3 regions of the Serratia odorifera genome follow, and region 3 is predicted to be linked to each of the others. Evidence: predicted binding sites of a transcription regulator. Region 3 holds the regulator's gene; each other region holds the start of a gene.

Region 1 (7,420 bases), on a different contig from region 3:
GCTGCCGCTGGGCTGCAATAAGGGGGCGGCGCTGACCGTACTCGGCGCTCACCTGGGCGTCTCCATGGCGGAGTGCATGGCGTTTGGCGATGCGATGAATGATAAGGAAATGCTCGCCGCCGTCGGCCACGGCGTGGTGATGGGCAATGCATTACCGCAGTTGAAAGCGCAACTGCCGCAACTTACGGTTATCGGCCACTGCCAAACGCAGGCGGTGGCTCACTATTTGAACCATTGGCTGTGTTCACCTGGCTCCCCATATACCCCCGTATAGCGGAGCCCCCCTTGCAGCCGGCCGGGTATGATTACCCGGCTTTTTTTATCGCTGTCGCCTGCGGGATGCGCGGGTGACTTACAGGTTGCGCAGCTGTTCCAGGTACGGCGTCAGATCGCCGATATGGCTGCTGACCCATTGCGGGTTGTAGTAGGTATCCAGATAGCGTTCGCCGCTATCGCACAGCAAGGTGACGATAGCGCCTTGTTCTCCACGCTCACGCATTTGCCTGGCCAGTTGCAGCGCTCCCCACAGATTGGTGCCGGTGGATGCGCCCACCTTGCGCCCCAGAATGCCTTCCAGCCAGTGGATGGTGGCAACGCTGGCGGCATCCGGTACGCGCAGCATATTGTCGATCACCGAAGGAATAAACGACGGTTCCGCGCGTGGGCGTCCGATACCTTCTATCCGGCTGCCACAGCTGCCGATCAGCGTGCGATCGTGGTGCTGGAAACAGTCATAGAACACCGAGTTTTCCGGATCGACTACCGTCAGTTGCGTATCATGCCCTTGATAGCGGATATAGCGGCCCAGCGTTGCCGAGGTACCGCCGGTGCCGGCGCTCATCACGATGTGTTTCGGCACCGGGAACGGTTCGCGCGCCATCTGGCGAAAAATACTGTCGGCAATATTGTTGTTACCGCGCCAGTCGGTCGCACGTTCGGCGTAGGTGAACTGATCCATATAGTGGCCATTCAGCTCTTGGGCCAGTTGTTCAGAAGCGGCATAGATCTGTGCGGCATGATCGACAAAGTGGCAGCGGCCGCCATAGAAGGTAATTTGCTCCACTTTGCGCCGCGCGGTGCAAGATGGCATCACCGCAATGAACGGCAGGCCAATCATGCGCGCGAAGTAGGCTTCCGATACCGCAGTGCTGCCGGAAGAAGCTTCGATAATCGGCGTATTCTGGTTGATCCAGCCATTGCACAATCCGTACAAAAACAGCGAACGGGCCAGGCGATGCTTGAGGCTGCCGGTCGGGTGGGTGCTTTCATCCTTCAGATAAAGGTGAATGCCGGGAAACTCAGCCAGGTTGAGGCGGATCAGGTGGGTGTCGGCGGAGCGCTGGAAATCCGCTTCTATTTCACCGATAGCATATTTTACCCAAGTGTTTGTCATCGTCTGGCCTTAAACTAGTAAGTTGTTTTGCGCGTAGCATAGCGCGTTGCCAGGAAAAAAAGATTGCCATTTTTCCTGTTTAATCGCCAAATAAGAGAAAATATTTCTCCATGGTGGCCTTATGCTAGATAAAACAGATCGTAAGCTGTTGCGCCTGTTACAACAGGACTGTACCCAGTCGCTGCAGGCGATGGCCGAGGCGGTCAACCTGACCTCGACGCCGTGCTGGAAGCGACTGAAGCGCCTGGAGGATGAAGGTTACATTCGCGGTCGCGTGGCATTGCTGGATAACGAAAAGCTCGGATTGGGGCTGACGGCGTTTGTGCTGATCAAAACCCAGCAGCACAGCAGCGAGTGGTATCAGGCTTTTGTCGACCTCACGGCGCAGATGCCGGAAGTGCTGGCGTTTTATCGCATGGCGGGCGAGTACGACTATCTGCTGCAAGTGCAGGTTGCGGACATGAAAAGCTACGATAACTTTTACAAACGGCTGGTAAATGGCGTACCGGGATTGATTGACGTCACGTCGAGCTTCGCGATGGAAAAAATCAAATATACTACTGCGCTGCCGGTTCCGGAGTGAAAAGTTCACCGAATTGGCCGCTCAACGGTGGTATTCTACGCTGCTAAAGCACAACAAGAGTAAAAACCAACCTATTTTGGATAAGACTGCGTGAGATTATTTGCTCAAATCGGCTGGTATTTTCGCCGTGAATGGCGCCGCTACCTCGGTGCGGTGGCACTGCTGATTATCATCGCTATTTTGCAACTGCTGCCGCCCAAGCTGGTGGGCGTGATTGTCGACGGCGTAACGGTAAATCATATGACCAGCGGCGTGTTGATGGCCTGGCTGGGATTGATGGTTGCCACCGCCATTGTCGTTTACCTGCTGCGTTACGTGTGGCGGGTGCTGTTGTTCGGTGCCTCCTATCAATTGGCGGTTGAACTGCGCGAGAATTTTTACCGCCAGCTCAGCCGACAAAACCCGGCGTTCTATTTGCGTCATCGTACTGGCGACCTGATGGCGCGCGCCACCAATGACGTTGACCGCGTGGTGTTTGCCGCGGGCGAGGGAGTATTGACGTTGGTGGATTCGTTGGTGATGGGCCTGGTGGTGCTGATCGTGATGAGTACCCAGATCAGTTGGCAACTGACGCTGTTGTCGCTGATCCCGATGCCGATCATGGCTATCGTGATCAAATATTACGGCGATCAGCTGCACCAGCGTTTCAAATCAGCGCAGGCGGCGTTTTCCAACCTGAACGATCAGGCTCAGGAAAGCATGACCAGTATCCGTATGATCAAGGCGTTCGGGCTGGAAGATCATCAATCCAATCAGTTTGCCGACGTGGCGGCGCAGACCGGCGCCAAGAATATGCACGTGGCGCGGGTCGACGCGCGTTTCGACCCGACGATTTATATCGCCATTGGCGCGGCCAATCTGTTGGCGATCGGCGGCGGCAGCTGGATGGTAGTCAACCAGATGCTGACGCTTGGCCAACTGACCAGTTTTGTCATGTATCTCGGCCTGATGATTTGGCCGATGCTGGCGCTGGCCTGGATGTTCAACATCGTTGAACGCGGCAGTGCGGCCTACAGCCGTATTCGCAGCCTGTTGGCCGAAGCGCCGGCGGTGCGTGACGGCGACAGCGAACTGCCGCCGGGGCGTGGGCAACTGGCGGTCGACATTCGCCGTTTCCATTACCCGGAAAACGCGCATAGCGCGTTACATGATGTGGCGCTGCATCTGGCACCCGGCCAGATGCTTGGTCTGTGTGGTCCGACCGGCGCAGGCAAGAGCACGCTGCTGGCGTTGATCCAGCGGCAGTTTGATATTGATGAAGGCGATATCAGTTACCACGGCCTGCCGCTGACCGAATTGAAACTGGATGCGTGGCGTGCGCGCCTGTCGGTCGTTAGCCAAACGCCTTTCCTGTTTTCCGACAGCGTGGCGAATAACATCGCCTTGGGCAAGCCGGGGGCTACGCAGGAACAAATCGAGCAGGCGGCGCGCCTGGCCAGCGTTCACGACGATATTCTGCGCTTGCCGCAGGGCTATGAAACCGAAGTCGGCGAGCGGGGCGTGATGCTGTCCGGTGGGCAAAAGCAGCGAATTTCAATCGCGCGAGCGCTGCTGCTGGAGGCGGAAATCCTGATCCTCGACGACGCCTTGTCGGCGGTGGACGGCCGTACCGAGCACCAGATCCTGCACAATCTGCGTAGCTGGGGGCAAAACCGCACGGTGATCATCAGTGCGCATCGCTTGTCGGCGCTGACCGAAGCCAGTGAAATTCTGGTGATGCAGCACGGCACCGTGGCACAGCGCGGCGAGCACGCAACGTTGTCGGCGCAGCCCGGTTGGTATCGCGATATGTATCGTTATCAACAGTTGGAGGCCGCGTTGGACGAGGCGCCGGAAATCGGCGTGGAGATGTTAACCAATGAGTAAAGTACAAACGCTGTGGCCGACGCTAAAACGGCTATTGGCCTATGGCTCACCATACCGCAAACCGCTGGGGATAGCGGTGCTGATGCTGTGGGTTGCAGCGGCGGCGGAAGTGGCCGGGCCGATCCTGGTCAGCTATTTCATCGATAACTACGTTGCCAAAGGGCAACTGCCGCTGACGATCGTTACCGGACTGGCGGCGGCGTATATTCTGCTGGAGCTGCTGGCGGCGGCACTGCACTATTTTCAGGCGATTTTGTTTAATCAGGCGGCGGTCGGCGTGGTGCAGCGTCTGCGCACCGACGTGATGGACGCCGCGCTGCGTCAGCCGCTGAGCGCGTTTGATACCCAGCCGGTCGGGCAGTTGATTTCCCGCGTCACCAACGATACCGAAGTGATTAAGGATCTGTACGTGATGGTGGTCTCCACCGTGCTGAAAAGCGCGGCGCTGATCGGCGCGATGCTGGTGGCGATGTTCAGTCTCGATTGGCGCATGGCGCTGGTAGCGATCTGCATCTTCCCGGCGGTTTTGATCGTAATGGGTATTTACCAATATTACAGCACGCCAATTGTGCGGCGGGTGCGCAGCTATCTGGCGGATATCAACGACGGTTTTAACGAAGTGATCAACGGCATGGGGGTGATCCAGCAGTTCCGTCAGCAGCTTCGCTTTGGCGAGCGCATGAGCAATGCCAGTTGGTCGCATTATACTGCGCGCATGCAGACGCTGCGGCTGGACGGCTTTCTGCTGCGGCCACTACTCAGTCTGTTCTCGGCGCTGGTGCTGTGTGGCTTACTGATGCTGTTTGGCTTCAGCGGCGAAGGGAGCATCGGCGTTGGGGTTCTGTACGCTTTTATCAATTATCTCGGTCGGCTGAATGAGCCGCTGATCGAGCTGACGTCGCAGCAATCGATTCTGCAGCAGGCGGTGGTGGCCGGCGAGCGTATCTTTGAGCTGATGGATCGTCGTCAGCAGAGTTACGGTACCGACGAACATCCATTGGCAAGCGGCCGCATCGAAATCGACAACCTGACCTTCGCTTATCGTGAAGACAAAAAGGTGCTGCAACATATCTCGTTGCAGGTGCCGTCACGCGGTTTCGTGGCGCTGGTCGGCCATACCGGCAGTGGCAAAAGTACTCTGGCCAACCTGTTGATGGGCTATTATCCGGTCAATGAAGGGGAAATACGGCTGGATGGCCGACCGCTGTCGAGTCTGTCGCACCGTACCTTGCGCCAAGGGGTGGCGATGGTGCAGCAGGATCCGGTGGTAGTGGCCGAATCGGTGCTGGCCAACGTGACGCTTGGCCGCAATATCAGCGAACAGGCCGTATGGCAGGCGCTGGAAACCGTACAGTTGGCGGAACTGGTGCGGGGGTTCCCACAGGGGATCCACACGCGGCTTGGCGAACAGGGCAATAATCTGTCGGTCGGGCAAAAGCAACTGCTGGCGATGGCGCGGGTGCTGGTGCTGGCACCGCAGATCCTGATCCTTGACGAAGCCACCGCCAATATCGACTCCGGTACCGAACAAGCGATCCAGCGCGCGCTGCGGCTGATTCGCGAGCACACCACGCTGGTGGTGATCGCTCACCGTTTGTCGACCATTGTCGATGCGGACTCGATACTGGTGTTGCACCGCGGGCATGCGGTGGAGCAGGGCCATCATCAGCAACTGCTGGCGCAAAAAGGCCGTTATTACCAGATGTATCAGTTACAGCTGGTGGGTGAAGAGCTGGCCGCCAGCAGCCGTGAAGATATCCAAACGGCATGATCTGTTCTCGGGAGCCATTGCGGCTCCCGCATTAATCCTCTCGCACCACAATCAGGCAGCGTGCCAGGTAAAATGCCCTGCCATGCACCCTCACGGCGCACGCTGCACAATTGCAGTGCACACTAATTGACCACCGTTGCATATCGATCCTTGCTGGGCGCGGCTTTCGTCGTCGGCGATTGCCCTTATGCTGGGTAATTGGCTGAAACTGCATATAAAACCATTTATGGCACAACCTTTGCTTTATTAGCCTGGTACCCAGGGTGAGTTTGGGCTTAATCGTGGAGAGGCAATATGAAGCTGGTTACCGTGGTGATCAAACCGTTCAAATTGGAGGACGTGCGTGAAGCCCTATCCTCTGTAGGTATTCAAGGGCTGACCGTAACCGAAGTGAAAGGGTTCGGACGCCAGAAAGGGCATGCCGAGCTTTATCGCGGTGCCGAATACAGCGTCAACTTTTTACCAAAGGTCAAAATCGATATCGCCATCGCTGACGATCAATTAGATGAAGTGGTTGATGTCATTAGTAAAGCTGCCTACACCGGCAAAATCGGTGACGGCAAGATTTTCGTTGCCGAATTGCAACGTGTTATTCGCATACGCACCGGCGAAACAGATGAAGCAGCACTGTAAACACTGGCTCAGTTAAGTAGATGGGATGGATTGATAATGAAAAAACTTTTATCCATGTTGGGCCTGAGTACGGTGACCCTGGTTCCCTCTTTGGCTCTGGCCGCTCCGGCGGTAGCAGACAAGGCAGACAACGCGTTTATGATGATTTGCACCGCGTTGGTGCTGTTTATGACCTTACCTGGCGTGGCGCTGTTTTACGGCGGTTTACTGCGCTCGAAAAACGTCCTGTCGATGCTGACGCAGGTTACCGTTACCTTTGCATTGGTGTGCGTACTGTGGGTGCTGTACGGTTATAGCCTGGCCTTCAGCGAAGGCAACGCCTTTTTTGGCGGGTTTGAAACGGCGATGCTGAAAGGCATCGGTATTGACAGCGTTACAGGCACCTTCAGCCAAATGATCCACGTAGCGTTCCAATGCTCCTTCGCCTGCATTACCGTGGCGCTGATAGTCGGTGGCTTCGCCGAACGCATTCGTTTTTCTGCGGTGGTGATTTTTGCCGCCATCTGGTTCACCATTTCCTATCTGCCGGTGGCGCATATGGTGTGGGGCGGCGGTTTCCTGGCGGCGGACGGTGCGCTGGACTTCGCTGGCGGCACCGTGGTGCATATCAACGCCGCAAGCGCCGGCCTGGTGGGGGCTTACCTGTTGGGCAAGCGCGCCGGCTTTGGCAAAGAAGCGTTCAAACCGCATAACTTGCCAATGGTGTTTACCGGGGCTTCGATTCTGTATATCGGCTGGTTTGGCTTCAACGCCGGCTCGGCCAGCGCGGCCAACGGCATTGCGGCATTGGCGTTCCTTAATACCGTGGTTGCTACCGCAGGCGCGATCCTTTCCTGGACCTTTGCCGAATGGATTGTGCGTGGCAAGCCGTCGCTGCTGGGGGCATGCTCCGGCTGCATCGCCGGACTGGTTGCCGTAACGCCGGCCGCAGGCACCGTTGGTGTGGGGGGCGCGTTAATCATTGGTCTGGTGGGCGGCGTTGCCGGCCTGTGGGGCGTGGTCACGCTGAAGAAATGGCTGAAAGTGGACGACACCTGTGATGTCTTCGGCGTGCATGGCGTATGTGGCATTGTCGGCTGCCTGTTGACCGGCGTGTTCACGGCATCGTCGCTGGGCGGCACCGGTTACGCCGAGGGCGTCACCATGGGTCACCAGGTGTGGGTACAGCTGTTAA
Region 2 (7,420 bases), on a different contig from region 3:
ATAGCGCGCGCCAAGGCGCTGGGTTTTAACTCCACCAATATTGATCTTATTTATGGTCTGCCCAGACAAACGCCAGAAAGCTTTGCTTTCACCTTGGCTCGAGTGGCTGAGCTGAACCCGGACCGGCTCAGCGTGTTCAACTATGCCCATCTGCCCGATCTGTTCGCCGCCCAGCGTAAAATCAAGGATGCTGACTTGCCCGATGCGCAGCAGAAGCTGGATATCCTGCAACAGACCATCGCCTCGTTAACACAATCCGGTTATCAGTTTATCGGCATGGACCACTTTGCCCGACCAGAGGATGAACTGGCGGTGGCGCAGCGCGAAGGCAAGCTGCACCGCAATTTCCAGGGTTACACCACTCAGGGCGATAGCGATCTGCTGGGGTTGGGCGTTTCCGCTATCAGCATGTTGGGTGACAGCTATGCACAAAACCAGAAACTGCTGAAGACCTATTACGGCAGCGTTGAACAGCAGGGTAGCGCGCTGTGGCGCGGTTTGGCGATGAGCGAAGATGACTGCCTGCGTCGCGATGTCATCAAAACGCTAATCTGCAATTTCCAGTTGGCTTATCAGCCGATTGAGCAACGGTATGGGATTGATTTTACGGATTACTTTGCGGAAGATCTGCACCTGTTGGCGCCATTTGAGCGTGACGGGCTGGTGGAGAGGGATGCGCTGGGGATTCGCGTGACGCCGCGTGGCCGCCTGCTGATCCGCAACATTTGCATGTGCTTTGATGTCTACCTGCGCAAACAGGCGCGCACCCAGCAATTTTCGCGGGTTATCTAGCGTAAAAAAAACGGCCGCCAGGCGTGGCGGCTGTTAGTTGTCTCAACGCGGCAATTATTCCATTCCCAGCTCTTTCAACTTGCGCGTCAGCGTATTGCGTCCCCATCCCAACAGACGGGCGGCTTCCTGCTTGTGCCCTTGGGTATGGCGCAGCGCGGTGGTGAGCAGGGTGCGCTCCATTTCCGGCTGGGCTTCCGACAGCAGATTTTGATGACCGGAACGTAGCGCGCGGTCGGCCCATTGTGCCAGCAGCGTCGCCCAGCTGTCCGGCAAACTGTGTCCGCCGGTTTCTGGCGCGGCGGTTTCGAACAGTTCGCCGGGCAAATCCTGGATCAACACTTCCTGTCCGGCAGCCATCACCGTCAGCCAGCGGCAGGTATTTTCCAACTGACGTACGTTGCCCGGCCAGGGCAGGCGCGTCAGGGCGGTTTCCGTTTCCGGATGCAGATTCTTTGCTTCCACCCCCAGCTCTTTGGCCGCCACCTGCAGGAAATAACGCGCCAGGCGCGGGATATCTTCACGGCGCTCGCGCAGCGGCGGCAGATGGACGCGGATGACGTTCAGACGGTGAAACAGATCCTCACGGAATTTGCCTTCCTGCACGCGCAGTTCCAGGTTCTGGTGCGTGGCGGCGATAATCCGCACGTCGACCTTCACCGGCGCATAGCCACCGACCCGATAGAATTGGCCATCCGCCAGTACGCGCAGTAAGCGAGTCTGAACATCCAGTGGCATATCGCCAATTTCATCCAGGAACAGGGTGCCACCGTCGGCCTGTTCAAAACGGCCCTGGCGGATCTGGTTGGCGCCGGTAAATGCGCCTTTTTCGTGGCCAAACAGCTCGGACTCGATCAGGTCTTTCGGGATCGCGGCCATGTTCAACGCGATAAACGGCGATTTGACGCGTGGGCTGTGCCGGTGCAAGGCATGTGCCACCAGCTCCTTGCCGGTGCCGGATTCGCCGTTGATCAGGACGCTTATCGACGAACGCGACAGGCGACCGATGATGCGGAACACGTCCTGCATCGCCGGCGCTTCGCCGATAATGTCGGCGGTTGGGCCACTGGCCGGTTGGCTGCGTGCCGGTTGCTGCTGTTCCTGATAATGGCTGATGGCGCGTTCCACCAGTGCCACCGCTTCATCAATATCGAAAGGCTTCGGCAAATAATCGAACGCCCCCTGTTGATAGGCGCTGACCGCCGCGTCGAGATCCGAATGGGCGGTCATGATGATGACCGGCAGCATCGGATGACGCTGTTTAATTTGTTTGAGCAGCGCCAAACCGTCCATACCCGGCATGCGAATATCAGACAGCAACACGTCTGGCGTTTGCGTCGATAACGCTTCCAGCACGTCGTTACCGCTGTCGAAGGTGGCGCAGCTCATGCCCGCTCCGGTAAGCGCGCGTTCAAGCACCCAGCGGATGGAGCTATCGTCATCGACGATCCAGACTATCCCTCGTTGCATAGCTACCTCGACTTGCGAATGGGCAGGTAAACCGAAAATTCGGTATGTCCCGGCCAACTGTTGAATTCAATTTTACCGCAATGCTGATCGATCAGATTGCGGGCAATGGATAGTCCCAGGCCGGTGCCGCCTTCGCGACCACTGACCATCGGGTAGAATAATGTGTCTTGCAGCTGCGCCGGCACGCCAGGGCCGTCATCTTCAATATCGATACGCGCCGCCAGCCGATAGCGGGTGCCATGCAGCGTGATTTGGAACGCGGTACGGGTGCGCAGCGTGATGGTGCCGCCGGCTTCCCCCAATGCCTGTAGCGCATTGCGGGTGATGTTCAGTAGTACCTGCTCGATTTGGTCCGGATCGTGTGCCAGTTCCGGCAGGCTGGGATCGTAATCGCGCACCAGCGTGACGTTGTCTGGCATTTCCAGCGACACCAACTGACAAACCCGTTCAGCCACCTGATGGATGCTCTGCGTAATGTGCTGGCCTGGCCGCTGTGGCCCCAGCAGGCGATCGACCAGATTGCGCAGGCGATCGGCCTGTTCGATGATCACTTTGGTGTATTCGGTCAGCGACGGATCGGGCAGCGCCTTGGCCAGCAGCTGCGCCGCGCCACGCAGACCGCCGAGCGGGTTCTTGATTTCATGCGCCAGGCCGCGCACCAGATCGCGTGCTGCGACTTGCTGGGCGTGCTGCAACTGTTCCTGGCTGAGACGGCGCTGATTATCCATCGGCGCCAGCTCCAGCAGAATAAAGCCTTCAGGCAGCGCCTGAGCGGTCAGGGAAAGGATATGCGCCCGCCCGTCGACCACCAGCGTCACTTCGTTGTCGGTGAAACCCTGGCCGGCCTTGAGGCTTTCTCGCATCAGATCGACGTTCAGCGAAAAATAGCCGAGCAAATCGGGCAGCGGCGTGCCGAAAAGTTTACGGGAGCTTTGCGCCAGCAGTTGTTGAGCCGCTGGGTTGGCGTAGTGTACCGCCAGTGAGTCATCCAACAGCAGAATGCTGTTGATCAGTGAATTGAGGATTTGCCCTGCGTCGGGCAATTTGTCAGTTGCCATATATGCCCTTCATCTTTCAAGGTACAGCGGCAATGGCTGTCCTTGCTTACCCGGTCATCTGGCAGACCCCGCCGTATCGGCACGGTTGCCGTCTCGCTGCACCTTGAGATCTTGTGGGTATAGCAGACGCTCTGCACTTTTTTGGTGCATCTATCCTACTCCATCCTTGATAAGCACGGAATGGCGTAGTGTTACCGATAATAGCGTGGTGAAAAAAGCCCATCCGAAGATGGGCTGAAAGTTTCCACGGCAACAAAAAAACGACAACTAAAATTGGTTGCGCCACGCGCGGTGGCGCAGATGATGCTTTAAACGCTGTAGTACAGTTCGAACTCAACCGGGTGTGGCGTCATGCGCACGCGGTCCATTTCTTCTTTACGCAAATCGATGTAGGCATCGATCGCATCGTCGGTGAACACGCCGCCACGGGTCAGGAACTCGCGGTCTTCGCTCAGTGCAGCCAGCGCTTCGTCCAGTGAACCGGCCACTTTTGGAATCTCGGCTTCTTCTTCCGGCGGCAGGTCGTACAGGTTTTTATCCATGGCATCACCAGGGTGGATCTTGTTGATGATACCGTCCAGGCCTGCCATCAGCAGGGCAGCGAAGCACAGGTACGGGTTGGCAGCCGGATCCGGGAAGCGAGCTTCGATACGGCGCGCTTTCGGGCTGGCAACCACTGGAATACGGATGGATGCGGAGCGGTTACGGGCAGAATAAGCCAGCATAACCGGTGCTTCGTAGCCTGGGACCAGACGCTTGTAAGAGTTGGTGGTCGGGTTGGCCAGGGCGTTGATGGCTTTTGCGTGCTTGATGATGCCGCCAATGTAGAACAGGGCAGTTTCGGACAGGCCGCCGTATTTGTCGCCAGCGAACAGGTTGGTGCCGTTCTTGGACAGCGACATGTGGCAGTGCATGCCGGAACCGTTGTCGCCGAACATAGGTTTTGGCATAAAGGTCGCGGTTTTGCCAAATGCGTGAGCCACGTTGTGCACCACGTATTTGTAAATCTGGATTTCGTCGGCTTTCTTGGTCATGGTGTTGAAGCGGGTTGCCACTTCGTTCTGACCGGCGGTTGCCACTTCATGGTGGTGCGCTTCAACCACCAGACCCATTTCTTCCATGGTCAGACACATGGTTGAACGCAGATCCTGTGATGAGTCGACCGGTGGAACCGGGAAGTAGCCGCCCTTCACCGCTGGACGGTGGCCTTTGTTGCCGCCTTCGTATTTGGTGCCGGAGTTCCATGCGCCTTCGATGTCGTCGATGGCAACGTGGGAACCGCGGATGCTGCTGCCGAAACGGATATCGTCAAACAGGAAGAACTCAGGTTCTGGCCCGAACAGTACGGTGTCGGCAATGCCGGAAGAGCGCAGGAAATCTTCTGCACGCTTGGAAATGGAACGCGGGTCGCGATCGTAGCCCTGCATGGTGCCTGGCTCAAGAATGTCGCAGCGAATAATCAGCGTGGATTCTTCGTAGAACGGATCCAGCACCGCGGTGCTGGCGTCTGGCATCAGTACCATGTCAGATTCGTTAATGCCTTTCCAGCCGCCGATCGAGGAGCCGTCAAACATCTTGCCTTCTTCGAAGAAGTCGGCATTTACCTGATGCGCAGGAATGGTGACGTGCTGTTCTTTACCCTTGGTGTCAGTGAAACGCAGGTCTACGAATTTCACTTCATGCTCATTCAGCATCGTCAAAACGTGTTCAGCGGACATACTTAACTCTCCCGGATTTATCATTGTCGTCGTCGTGGAACGAATCTGTGGTTCTGGCTTTTTTTCGCCCTGTATAGACTAAAGCGAAAACTGTGCCAACTTTATAAAAGCGGGGTAATCACCATTCTGTGCGGCTTTTACCCAATCTGAGTATGCACCATTAGTGATGCATTGCACCATTTAAGTGCAAAAGTAGCGCCGTTAAGCACCAAGATGGTGCAAAAGTGCACCTGCTGGTGCTTTTTGCACCGTGAAAGGGATCACAAACTGACCTGGACACAGTTGTTTATAAGAGATGGTTGTGATCTTGTTTAGTACCTCGCTTAATACGTGTACAATAGCGCGCTATTTCTAATGCCTGAGGCAAAGCTGTGATCGAAAATTTGCGTAACATCGCCATTATTGCCCACGTTGACCATGGTAAGACCACCCTGGTTGACAAACTGCTGCAACAATCCGGTACTTTCGGAGAGCGTGTAGAAGCCACCGAACGCGTAATGGACTCCAACGATTTGGAGAAAGAGCGTGGGATTACCATCCTCGCAAAAAACACCGCCATTAATTGGAAAGACTACCGCATCAACATCGTGGATACCCCAGGACACGCCGACTTCGGCGGCGAGGTTGAGCGTGTGATGTCAATGGTTGACTCGGTGCTGCTGGTTGTGGATGCAATGGATGGCCCAATGCCGCAAACCCGCTTCGTGACCAAAAAGGCATTTGCCAACGGTCTGAAGCCGATCGTGGTAATCAACAAGGTTGACCGCCCTGGCGCGCGTCCAGATTGGGTTGTTGATCAGGTCTTCGACCTGTTCGTTAACCTCGACGCTACCGACGAGCAGCTCGACTTCCCAATCATCTATGCTTCTGCATTGATGGGGATCGCCGGTACTGACCACAACGACATGGCGGAAGACATGACCCCGCTGTATCAGGCTATCGTCGACCACGTGTCTGCACCGCAGGTTGAGCTGGAAGCACCGTTCCAGATGCAAATCTCCCAGTTGGACTACAACAACTACCTGGGCGTAATCGGTATCGGCCGTATCAAGCGTGGCAAAGTGAAGCCAAACCAGCAGGTCACCATCATCGATAGCGAAGGTAAAACTCGCAACGGTAAAGTGGGCAAAGTGCTGGGCCATATGGGTCTGGAGCGTATCGAGTCCACCCTGGCTGAAGCGGGCGACATCATCGCTATCACCGGTTTGGGCGAACTGAACATCTCCGACACCATCTGTGACACCTCTGCGGTGGAAGCACTGCCGGCGCTGTCTGTTGATGAGCCGACCGTCACCATGTTCTTCAACGTCAACACCTCACCATTCTGTGGTAAAGAAGGTAAGTTCGTGACTTCGCGTCAAATCCTTGAGCGTCTGAACAAGGAACTGGTGCACAACGTGGCACTGCGCGTTGAAGAAACCGAAGATGCTGACGCATTCCGCGTATCTGGCCGTGGTGAGCTTCACCTGTCGGTACTGATCGAAAACATGCGTCGTGAAGGTTTCGAACTGGCGGTATCCCGTCCGAAAGTTATCTTCCGTGAAATCGATGGCCGTAAACAAGAGCCATTCGAAAACGTTACGCTGGACATCGAAGAACAGCACCAGGGTTCCGTGATGCAAGCCATGGGTGAGCGTAAAGCTGACCTGAAAAACATGGATCCAGACGGTAAAGGTCGTGTGCGTCTCGACTACGTGATCCCAAGCCGTGGCTTGATCGGTTTCCGTAACGAGTTCATGACCATGACCTCGGGTACCGGTTTGCTGTACTCCACCTTCAGCCACTACGACGACGTGCGTCCGGGCGAAGTCGGCCAGCGTCAGAACGGCGTGCTGATCTCCAACGGTCAGGGCAAGGCGGTAGCGTTCGCCCTGTACGGTCTGCAGGATCGCGGCAAGCTGTTCCTGGGCCACGGTGCGGAAGTGTACGAAGGCCAGATTATCGGTATTCACTCACGTTCCAACGACCTGACCGTGAACTGCCTGACCGGTAAGAAGCTGACCAACATGCGAGCTTCCGGTACTGACGAAGCGACTACCCTGGTTCCGGCCATCAAGATGACTCTGGAACAAGCGCTGGAATTCATCGATGATGACGAGCTGGTAGAAGTGACACCAACCTCGGTCCGTATCCGTAAGCGTCACCTGACGGAAAACGATCGTAAGCGTGCAAGCCGCGGTCCTAAAGACGTGTAATTGCCTATTGATATCCGGTGAGCGTCAGGCTGCGGCCTGAGCGCTGACCGGTATCGATGCCGCATTCCCAGGGCGCGTTCGGCGCCCTGAGTTTTTTCCTCTGCTTTCCCCCGTTTCTGCGGCGCGCTATGCGCTTTTCCGTTCGCTCTCTGTTCAGCCTTTACTTTTCCCGCTACAGTGAACTCTCACC
Region 3 (7,420 bases):
AAATTATTGGAAGATCGGGCAAAAACGCTGGGGATTAGCTATCTGTATCAAGGGCAGTCCGATAAGCTTTTGGCCTTCCGTGAACTGTTGGATACACTGTCGCTGTCGCCGGATCAGGTTGCCTACATCGGCGACGATCTGATCGACTGGCCGGTGATGGCGCAGGTCGGTCTGGCGGTGGCGGTGGCGGATGCCCACCCTCTGCTGACGCCGCGTGCCCATTATGTCACCCGCATTGCCGGTGGCCGTGGCGCAGTGCGTGAACTGTGCGACATCATTCTTTTGGCTCAGAACAAGCTGGAGGACGCCAAAGGGCTGTCGATATGAGCAAAACCAAACTCTGGATCACCATTATACTGACGGTGATCGTGCTAGCCCTGATTGGCTGGAACATGGCGGATTTCGACGACGATAGCACGGCCGAGCCGATGAATACTCAGGCTCCGACCTACCAGAGCCAGCATACGGTCACTATCGTCTACAACCCGGCCGGTAAATTAAGTTATAAACTGGTGGCAGAGGACGTGAAGTATTACACCACCGACGAGCTGAGCTGGTTTACCCAACCGGTGATGACGCTGTTTGATGAAAACGCCGTCGCCACCTGGTCGGTACGCGCCGATCGCGCCAAACTGACCAAAGACCGCATGCTGTATCTGTATGGCCACGTTGAGGTGAACAGCCTGACCACCACCTCGCAACTGGAAAAGATTAAAACGGACAATGCTCAGGTAAACCTGGTGACTCAGGATGTGTCCTCCGATGATGAAGTGACGCTCTTCGGCACCAACTTCACCTCTAACGGCATGAAAATGCGTGGGAACCTGCGGGCCAAAACCGCTGAGCTGATTGATAAGGTTAAGACCAACTATGAAATTCAGAACCAAAAAACAACTCCGTAATCTATTGATTGCCAGCACCGTTTTGGCCGTCAGCGCCCCGGCACTGGCGCTGAAATCCGACTCTGATCAACCGGTGAGCATTGACTCGCTGAAGCAGGCGCTGGATATGCAGAGCAACGTCAGCACGTTCACTGACAACGTGGTGATCAAACAGGGCACCATTGAAATCAAAGCCGACAAGGTGGTGGTGACCCGTCCGGGCGGCGATCAGAACAAGACCTATATCGAAGCGTTCGGCAAGCCGGTCACCTTCTATCAGATGCAGGACAACGGTAAACCGGTGAAAGGCCATGCGCAGAAAGTCCGTTACGATGTGGCGCCGCAGCTGGTTACCCTGACCGGCAATGCCTATCTGGAACAGCTCGACAGCAATGTCAAAGGCGATCGCATCACCTATCTGGTGCAGCAGCAGCAGATGCAGGCGTACAGCGATAAAGGCAACCGCGTGAAGACGGTGCTGGTACCGTCGCAGTTGCAGGACAAAAACGGGCAGCAGAAAAAGAGCAACTAATTACCTATGGCAACACTCATCGCAGAAAATCTGGCGAAAGCCTACAAGGGCCGCAAAGTCGTTGAAGACGTCAGCCTGAAAGTGAATTCCGGCGAAATCGTCGGCCTGTTGGGGCCAAACGGCGCTGGCAAAACCACCACGTTCTACATGGTGGTCGGTATTGTACAGCGTGACGCTGGCCGCATCGTGATTGACGACGAAGACATCAGCATCCTGCCGCTGCACGCCCGTGCGCGCCGCGGTATCGGCTATCTGCCGCAGGAGGCGTCGATTTTCCGCCGTCTGAGCGTGTATGACAACCTGATGGCGGTGCTGGAAATTCGCGAGGACCTGACCAGCGAACAGCGCGCCGACCGCGCCAACGAACTGATGGAAGAGTTCCATATTTCCCATCTGCGCGACAACCTTGGCCAGGCACTGTCCGGTGGTGAACGCCGCCGCGTCGAAATTGCCCGCGCGCTGGCCGCCAACCCGAAATTCATCCTGCTGGATGAGCCGTTTGCCGGGGTTGACCCGATTTCCGTTATCGACATCAAGAAAATCATCGAGCACCTGCGTGACAGCGGCCTGGGCGTGCTGATCACCGACCATAACGTGCGCGAAACGCTGGACGTGTGTGAACGCGCCTATATCGTCAGCCAGGGTAAACTGATCGCCCATGGCACGCCGGACGCCATTTTGGCCGACGAACAGGTGAAACGCGTTTATCTGGGCGAAGAATTCCGCCTGTGATTGCCAGCTGATCCTGACGGACGGCGGTTAACGGAAGTAGAAAAAAGACTATGAAGCAAGGTTTGCAACTCAGGTTCAGTCAACAACTGGCCATGACCCCCCAGCTACAGCAGGCAATTCGCTTGCTGCAGCTGTCCACGCTTGAACTCCAGCAGGAGATCCAACTGGCGTTAGAGAGCAACCCGCTGCTTGAACAAACCGACCTGCACGACGAGATCGACGCAAAGGAAACCACCGAGACCGAAGGCCTGGACACCCGCGAGGCACTGGAACAGAAGGACATGCCGGAAGAGCTGCCGCTGGACGCCACCTGGGATGAAATCTACACCGCCGGTACGCCATCCGGCACCGGTACCGACTACAGCGACGACGAGCTGCCGGTCTATCAGGGCGAAACCACCCAAACGCTGCAAGACTACCTGATGTGGCAGGTGGATCTGACGCCGTTTTCAGATACCGATGCCGCCATTGCCACCTCGATCGTCGATGCCGTGGACGATACTGGCTACCTTACCGTTCCGCTGGAAGACATTCTGGAAAGCATTGGCGACGAGAATGTCTCGATGGACGAAGTGGAAGCCGTACTGAAACGCGTTCAGCGTTTCGATCCTATCGGCGTGGCGGCTCGTGACCTGCGCGACTGCCTGCTGATTCAGCTTTCCCAGTATGCCAAAGACACCCCATACCTCAACGAAGCACGGCAGATCATCAGCGATCACCTGGATTTGCTGGCCAATCACGACTTTCGCAGCCTGATGCGATCAACCCGGCTAAAAGAAGATACACTGAAAGAAGCGATGCTGCTGATTCAGTCACTCGACCCACGCCCGGGGCAGTCGATCAACACCGGTGAATCGGAGTACGTCATTCCCGATGTGCTGGTGCGCAAGGTGCAGGGCAAGTGGGCGGTGGAACTTAACGCCGACAGCATTCCGCGTCTGAAGATCAACCAGCAATATGCCGCACTGGGCAACAGTTCGCGTAGCGAAGCCGATGGCCAGTTTATCCGCAGTAACCTGCAGGAAGCCAAGTGGCTGATCAAAAGCCTGGAAAGCCGTAACGATACGCTACTGAAAGTTACACGCTGCATCGTCGAGCAGCAGGAAGCGTTCTTTGAACAAGGTGAGGAATTTATGAAACCCATGGTGCTGGCGGATATCGCACAGGCCGTGGATATGCATGAATCGACGATCTCACGCGTGACCACGCAGAAGTTCCTGCACAGCCCGCGCGGTATTTTCGAATTGAAGTATTTCTTCTCAAGCCACGTGAACACCGACAGCGGCGGCGAAGCCTCCTCGACGGCCATTCGTGCACTGGTGAAGAAATTGATCGCGGCGGAAAACCCCGCCAAACCGCTGAGCGACAGCAAACTGGCCACCCTGCTTTCCGATCAGGGGATCATGGTGGCGCGGCGCACCGTCGCCAAGTACCGAGAGTCTTTGTCCATCCCGCCGTCGAACCAGCGTAAACAGTTGGTTTGACCTCTATAGAGAAGGAAGACATTATGCAGCTCAACATTACCGGACACCACATCGTCATCACCGATCCATTGCGTGAGTTTGTGAACGCCAAATTTGCCAAACTCGAACAGTATTTCGATCGGATCAATCAGGTGTATGTCGTTCTAAGTGTGGAAAAAGTGCAGCAGATCGCAGAAGCGACGCTGCACGTGAATGGAGGCGAGTTGCACGCCACCTCGGAAAAAGAAGATATGTATGCTGCAATTGACTGCCTGATTGATAAACTGGCGCGTCAATTGAACAAACATAAAGACAAACTGAAGCAACACTGACACTCTGGGCCACTTTCCGCCAGAGGTGCTGCTTAACGCAGCCTCAGCTATCGGCGCGTTACCTGTATGGGTAACGCGCCGAACGGTAATCAGGGTTAAAACAGGCGAAAGCCATCTTTTCAGGCGTGATTGGCGCAGGTAGTTTGGCACGACCAGCAAGCAGAACTCTTGCGCACACGTAAGTACGCAAGAGTTCGAGCACTGCCCGGGGCCAGAATGGCCAGTAAAACAGCCTGATAAGCATGGCTTCAAGTGAAGATGAGATGAACAACGAAACAATGCAATTAAGCTCGGTACTGAGTATCGAGTGCACCAGAAGCTCGGTACACTGCAACAGCAAGAAACGCGCTCTGGAAATTATCAGCGAGCTGGCAGCCAAACAACTTAACCTGCCGCCGCAGGTGGTGTTTGACGCGGTTCTCACCCGTGAGCGCATGGGCAGCACCGGTATTGGCAACGGCATTGCCATACCCCATGGAAAACTGGAAGAGGACACCCTGCGGGCCGTTGGCGTGTTTATCCGTCTCGACCAACCGATCGCCTTCGATGCCATCGACAACCAACCGGTCGATCTGCTGTTCGCCTTGCTGGTGCCGGCCGATCAGTGCAAAACGCATTTGCACACCCTGTCTCTGGTTGCCAAGCGTCTGGCGGATAAAACCGTCTGTCGTCGCCTGCGTGCCGCACAGAGTGATGAAGAACTTTACCAAATCATTACCGAATAACCTTTTCGCCGGGGTGACTTCTGGCGTTGATAGCGATACTGTTTATTTGTCATGGAACCCGGTTTGCGCCGGGCTCATATTTTCAACGGCGGTGATAAAAGCCGCCGAGATGCCAGGGGGAGTTGCCACATGGTGCTGATGATTGTCAGCGGCCGTTCCGGTTCAGGGAAATCTGTCGCCTTGCGGGCGCTGGAAGATATGGGGTTTTACTGCGTTGATAACCTGCCCGTGGTGCTGCTGCCGCAGCTTGCCCAGACGCTGGCCGAACGCAACAGCTCCGCGGCGGTGAGCATCGACGTGCGTAACATGCCGGAATCGCCGGAAGTGTTTGAGTATGCCATGACCCAGCTGCCGGACAGTTTTTCGCCGCAGCTGCTGTTCCTCGACGCCGACCGCAATACCCTGATCCGCCGCTACAGTGACACCCGCCGTCTGCATCCGCTTTCCAGCAAGAACCTGTCGTTGGAAAGCGCCATTGATGAAGAAAGCGATCTGCTGGAGCCACTGCGCTCACGCGCCGACCTGATCATCGACACCTCTGAAATGTCCGTGCACGAACTGGCGGAAATGCTGCGTACCCGTCTGTTGGGCAAACGTGAGCGTGAATTGACGATGGTATTCGAATCATTCGGCTTCAAACATGGCATCCCGATCGATGCCGACTACGTGTTTGACGTGCGTTTCCTGCCGAACCCGCACTGGGATCCGAAGCTGCGTCCGATGACCGGCCTGGATAAACCGGTGGCCTCGTTCCTCGATCGCCACACAGAGGTACATAATTTTATCTACCAAACCCGCAGTTATCTCGAACAGTGGCTGCCAATGCTGGAAACCAACAACCGCAGCTACCTGACGGTGGCGATTGGCTGTACCGGCGGTAAACACCGTTCGGTCTACGTGGCGGAACAGCTGGCAGACTACTTCCGTTCGCGCGGCAAAAACGTGCAATCACGCCACCGCACGCTGGAAAAACGCAAACAATGACGGTCAAGCAAACGGTTGAAATCAAAAACAAGCTGGGCATGCATGCTCGCCCGGCGATGAAGCTGTTTGAGCTGGTGCAAAGTTTTGACGCCGAGGTGCTACTGCGTAACGACAGCGGCACCGAAGCCGAAGCCAGCAGCGTCATTGCCCTGCTGATGCTCGACTCCGCCCAGGGCCGCCATATCGAGGTGGAAGCTAGCGGCCCGGAAGAGCAGCAAGCGCTGGCGGCGGTGATTGAGCTGTTCAACTCCGGTTTTGATGAGGACTGAGCCTGGTTAAAACGGCAGAGGCAGAACGCTCAATGCCACGCCAGACCGATTAAATACGGCTCAGGCAGTCGAGCGCCACCGCCTTAAAACTGTCAAAGTCGTTGCTGCCCAGCAGCCGGCTCATCGAACGTTCGCGCACGAAGGTGACGAACAGATCATAAATCGCCATCGCTTCTTCATAATCACTTTTGCTGATCGCCAGCAGGAATACCACCTGCGCCACTTCTCCATCGCCCCAGGCAATGCCCTGTGGCGCCAGCAGCGTCACCACCACGGTTTTTTTCGCCAGCAGGCCCAGTGAATGCGGCAGCGCAATGCCTTCTCCCAGCAGGGTGGAAACGATCGCCTCACGCTCTACCACCGACGGATAGAAGTCCTCACCGACATAGCCTTCCTGCTCCAGTTGGCTGCACACTTTGCGGAACAGCTGTTGCTGGGTCAGCGGCTCATTGACGATCATGAAATGGCCGGCGTCAAAGAACTTTTCCAGCATGTACGGCTTGGTACGATCCACCAGAACCAGCTTGCCCAGCTGTTCGAGCTGATATTCGGTCGGGAATGGCGACATCACCACCACCGGCTTGTTTTTCTCGCTGACCCGCGCGTTGGAAATGACAAAATCTTCGTCGATATGGCTGAGCACTTCATAGTCGCGCAGCGAGACAATGCGCGTCACCACCAGTTGCGGATACTTGCGTGCAACCTGCGCCTGGATCATGCGTACCGTCGAATTGCCGGTGTCGCACACCAGCATCACCTGCGGGTGACGTTCATAGCCGATATTGTAATGGCGCTCCAGACCGACGCCGATGTGCAGCACCAGATAGCCAATCTCGTTTTCGCTCAGGGTGTAAGGCGTATATTTCCCCCAGCTGGCTACCGCCGCCAGCGTCACGTCGTAGGCCATCGGATAGTGCTGCTTGATGTTGGCCAGCAGCGGATTGGGGATGTTTATCTGGTATTTCACCCGGGTAATCATGGTCTTGATATGGGTGAGCAGATCGGCACGCAGCTGCTTGTCGCCCTGCAGATTGTAGTTATAGTGTGCGTTGATATAGGACAGGATGTAGTCCACCAGCGCCTCTTCGTCATCGGCGTTGATCTCGCTGGGGCGCACGTCCTGCACCCGTCGTGCCGCGATATTCACCCGCAGATAGGCTTCTTCTGCGGCCGAGACCTCTTTGCCGGCCGCCTTGCCCAGTTCGCCCGCCAGCCAGGTCGACGCCTTGCGCACCCCTTCGTCGCCATCTTCGACGTCAAACTCCGACAGCGGATAACCATCGCTGATGCGGCGCAGCGCCACCGCGCAATAAAAGATCAGATATTGCTCCCCTTCATCGGTCAGACGAATGGCGTACTGTGACAGCAACGGGTGCAGCAGGCCGGCAAAGGTCGCTACCTGCGGTTGCAGCAGGATCTCGTTATTCAGCAACGGATTCTCGGCATCCGCCAGATGCAGCTGGAACAGCAAATCGGTCAGACAGGCGCGGATCGCCATTTCC

The links. The regulator sigma-54, encoded in region 3, starts transcription at its own class of promoters, with help from an activator protein. The targets are predictions, from matches to a motif close to GTTGGCACANNTTTCGCTNT.
Region 1: a site for sigma-54 is predicted at 5,839-5,858, ahead of glnK (P-II family nitrogen regulator). Genes of this name have one in related genera too.
Region 2: a site for sigma-54 is predicted at 5,116-5,135, ahead of glnA (glutamate--ammonia ligase). Genes of this name have one in related genera too.

What each region holds. Positions count from the first base shown of each region.
Region 1 covers NZ_JBGMUT010000005.1:127,066-134,485, forward strand. The annotation lists gene cof (HMP-PP phosphatase) at 1-274, shown strand, start outside; gene ACCC84_RS14760 (PLP-dependent cysteine synthase family protein) at 353-1,393, opposite strand; gene ACCC84_RS14765 (Lrp/AsnC family transcriptional regulator) at 1,515-1,976, shown strand; gene ACCC84_RS14770 (SmdA family multidrug ABC transporter permease/ATP-binding protein) at 2,067-3,842, shown strand; gene ACCC84_RS14775 (SmdB family multidrug efflux ABC transporter permease/ATP-binding protein) at 3,835-5,613, shown strand; gene glnK (P-II family nitrogen regulator) at 5,908-6,246, shown strand; gene amtB (ammonium transporter AmtB) at 6,283-7,420, shown strand, end outside.
Region 2 covers NZ_JBGMUT010000010.1:10,819-18,238, forward strand. The annotation lists gene hemN (oxygen-independent coproporphyrinogen III oxidase) at 1-792, shown strand, start outside; gene glnG (nitrogen regulation protein NR(I)) at 847-2,259, opposite strand; gene glnL (nitrogen regulation protein NR(II)) at 2,262-3,317, opposite strand; gene glnA (glutamate--ammonia ligase) at 3,626-5,035, opposite strand; gene typA (ribosome-dependent GTPase TypA) at 5,407-7,230, shown strand.
Region 3 covers NZ_JBGMUT010000003.1:120,944-128,363, reverse strand. The annotation lists gene kdsC (3-deoxy-manno-octulosonate-8-phosphatase KdsC) at 1-327, shown strand, start outside; gene lptC (LPS export ABC transporter periplasmic protein LptC) at 324-902, shown strand; gene lptA (lipopolysaccharide ABC transporter substrate-binding protein LptA) at 871-1,413, shown strand; gene lptB (LPS export ABC transporter ATP-binding protein) at 1,420-2,145, shown strand; gene rpoN (RNA polymerase factor sigma-54) at 2,196-3,629, shown strand; gene hpf (ribosome hibernation promoting factor) at 3,653-3,940, shown strand; gene ptsN (PTS IIA-like nitrogen regulatory protein PtsN) at 4,204-4,665, shown strand; gene rapZ (RNase adapter RapZ) at 4,795-5,649, shown strand; gene npr (PTS phosphocarrier protein NPr) at 5,646-5,918, shown strand; gene ACCC84_RS11030 (BglG family transcription antiterminator) at 5,968-7,420, opposite strand, start outside.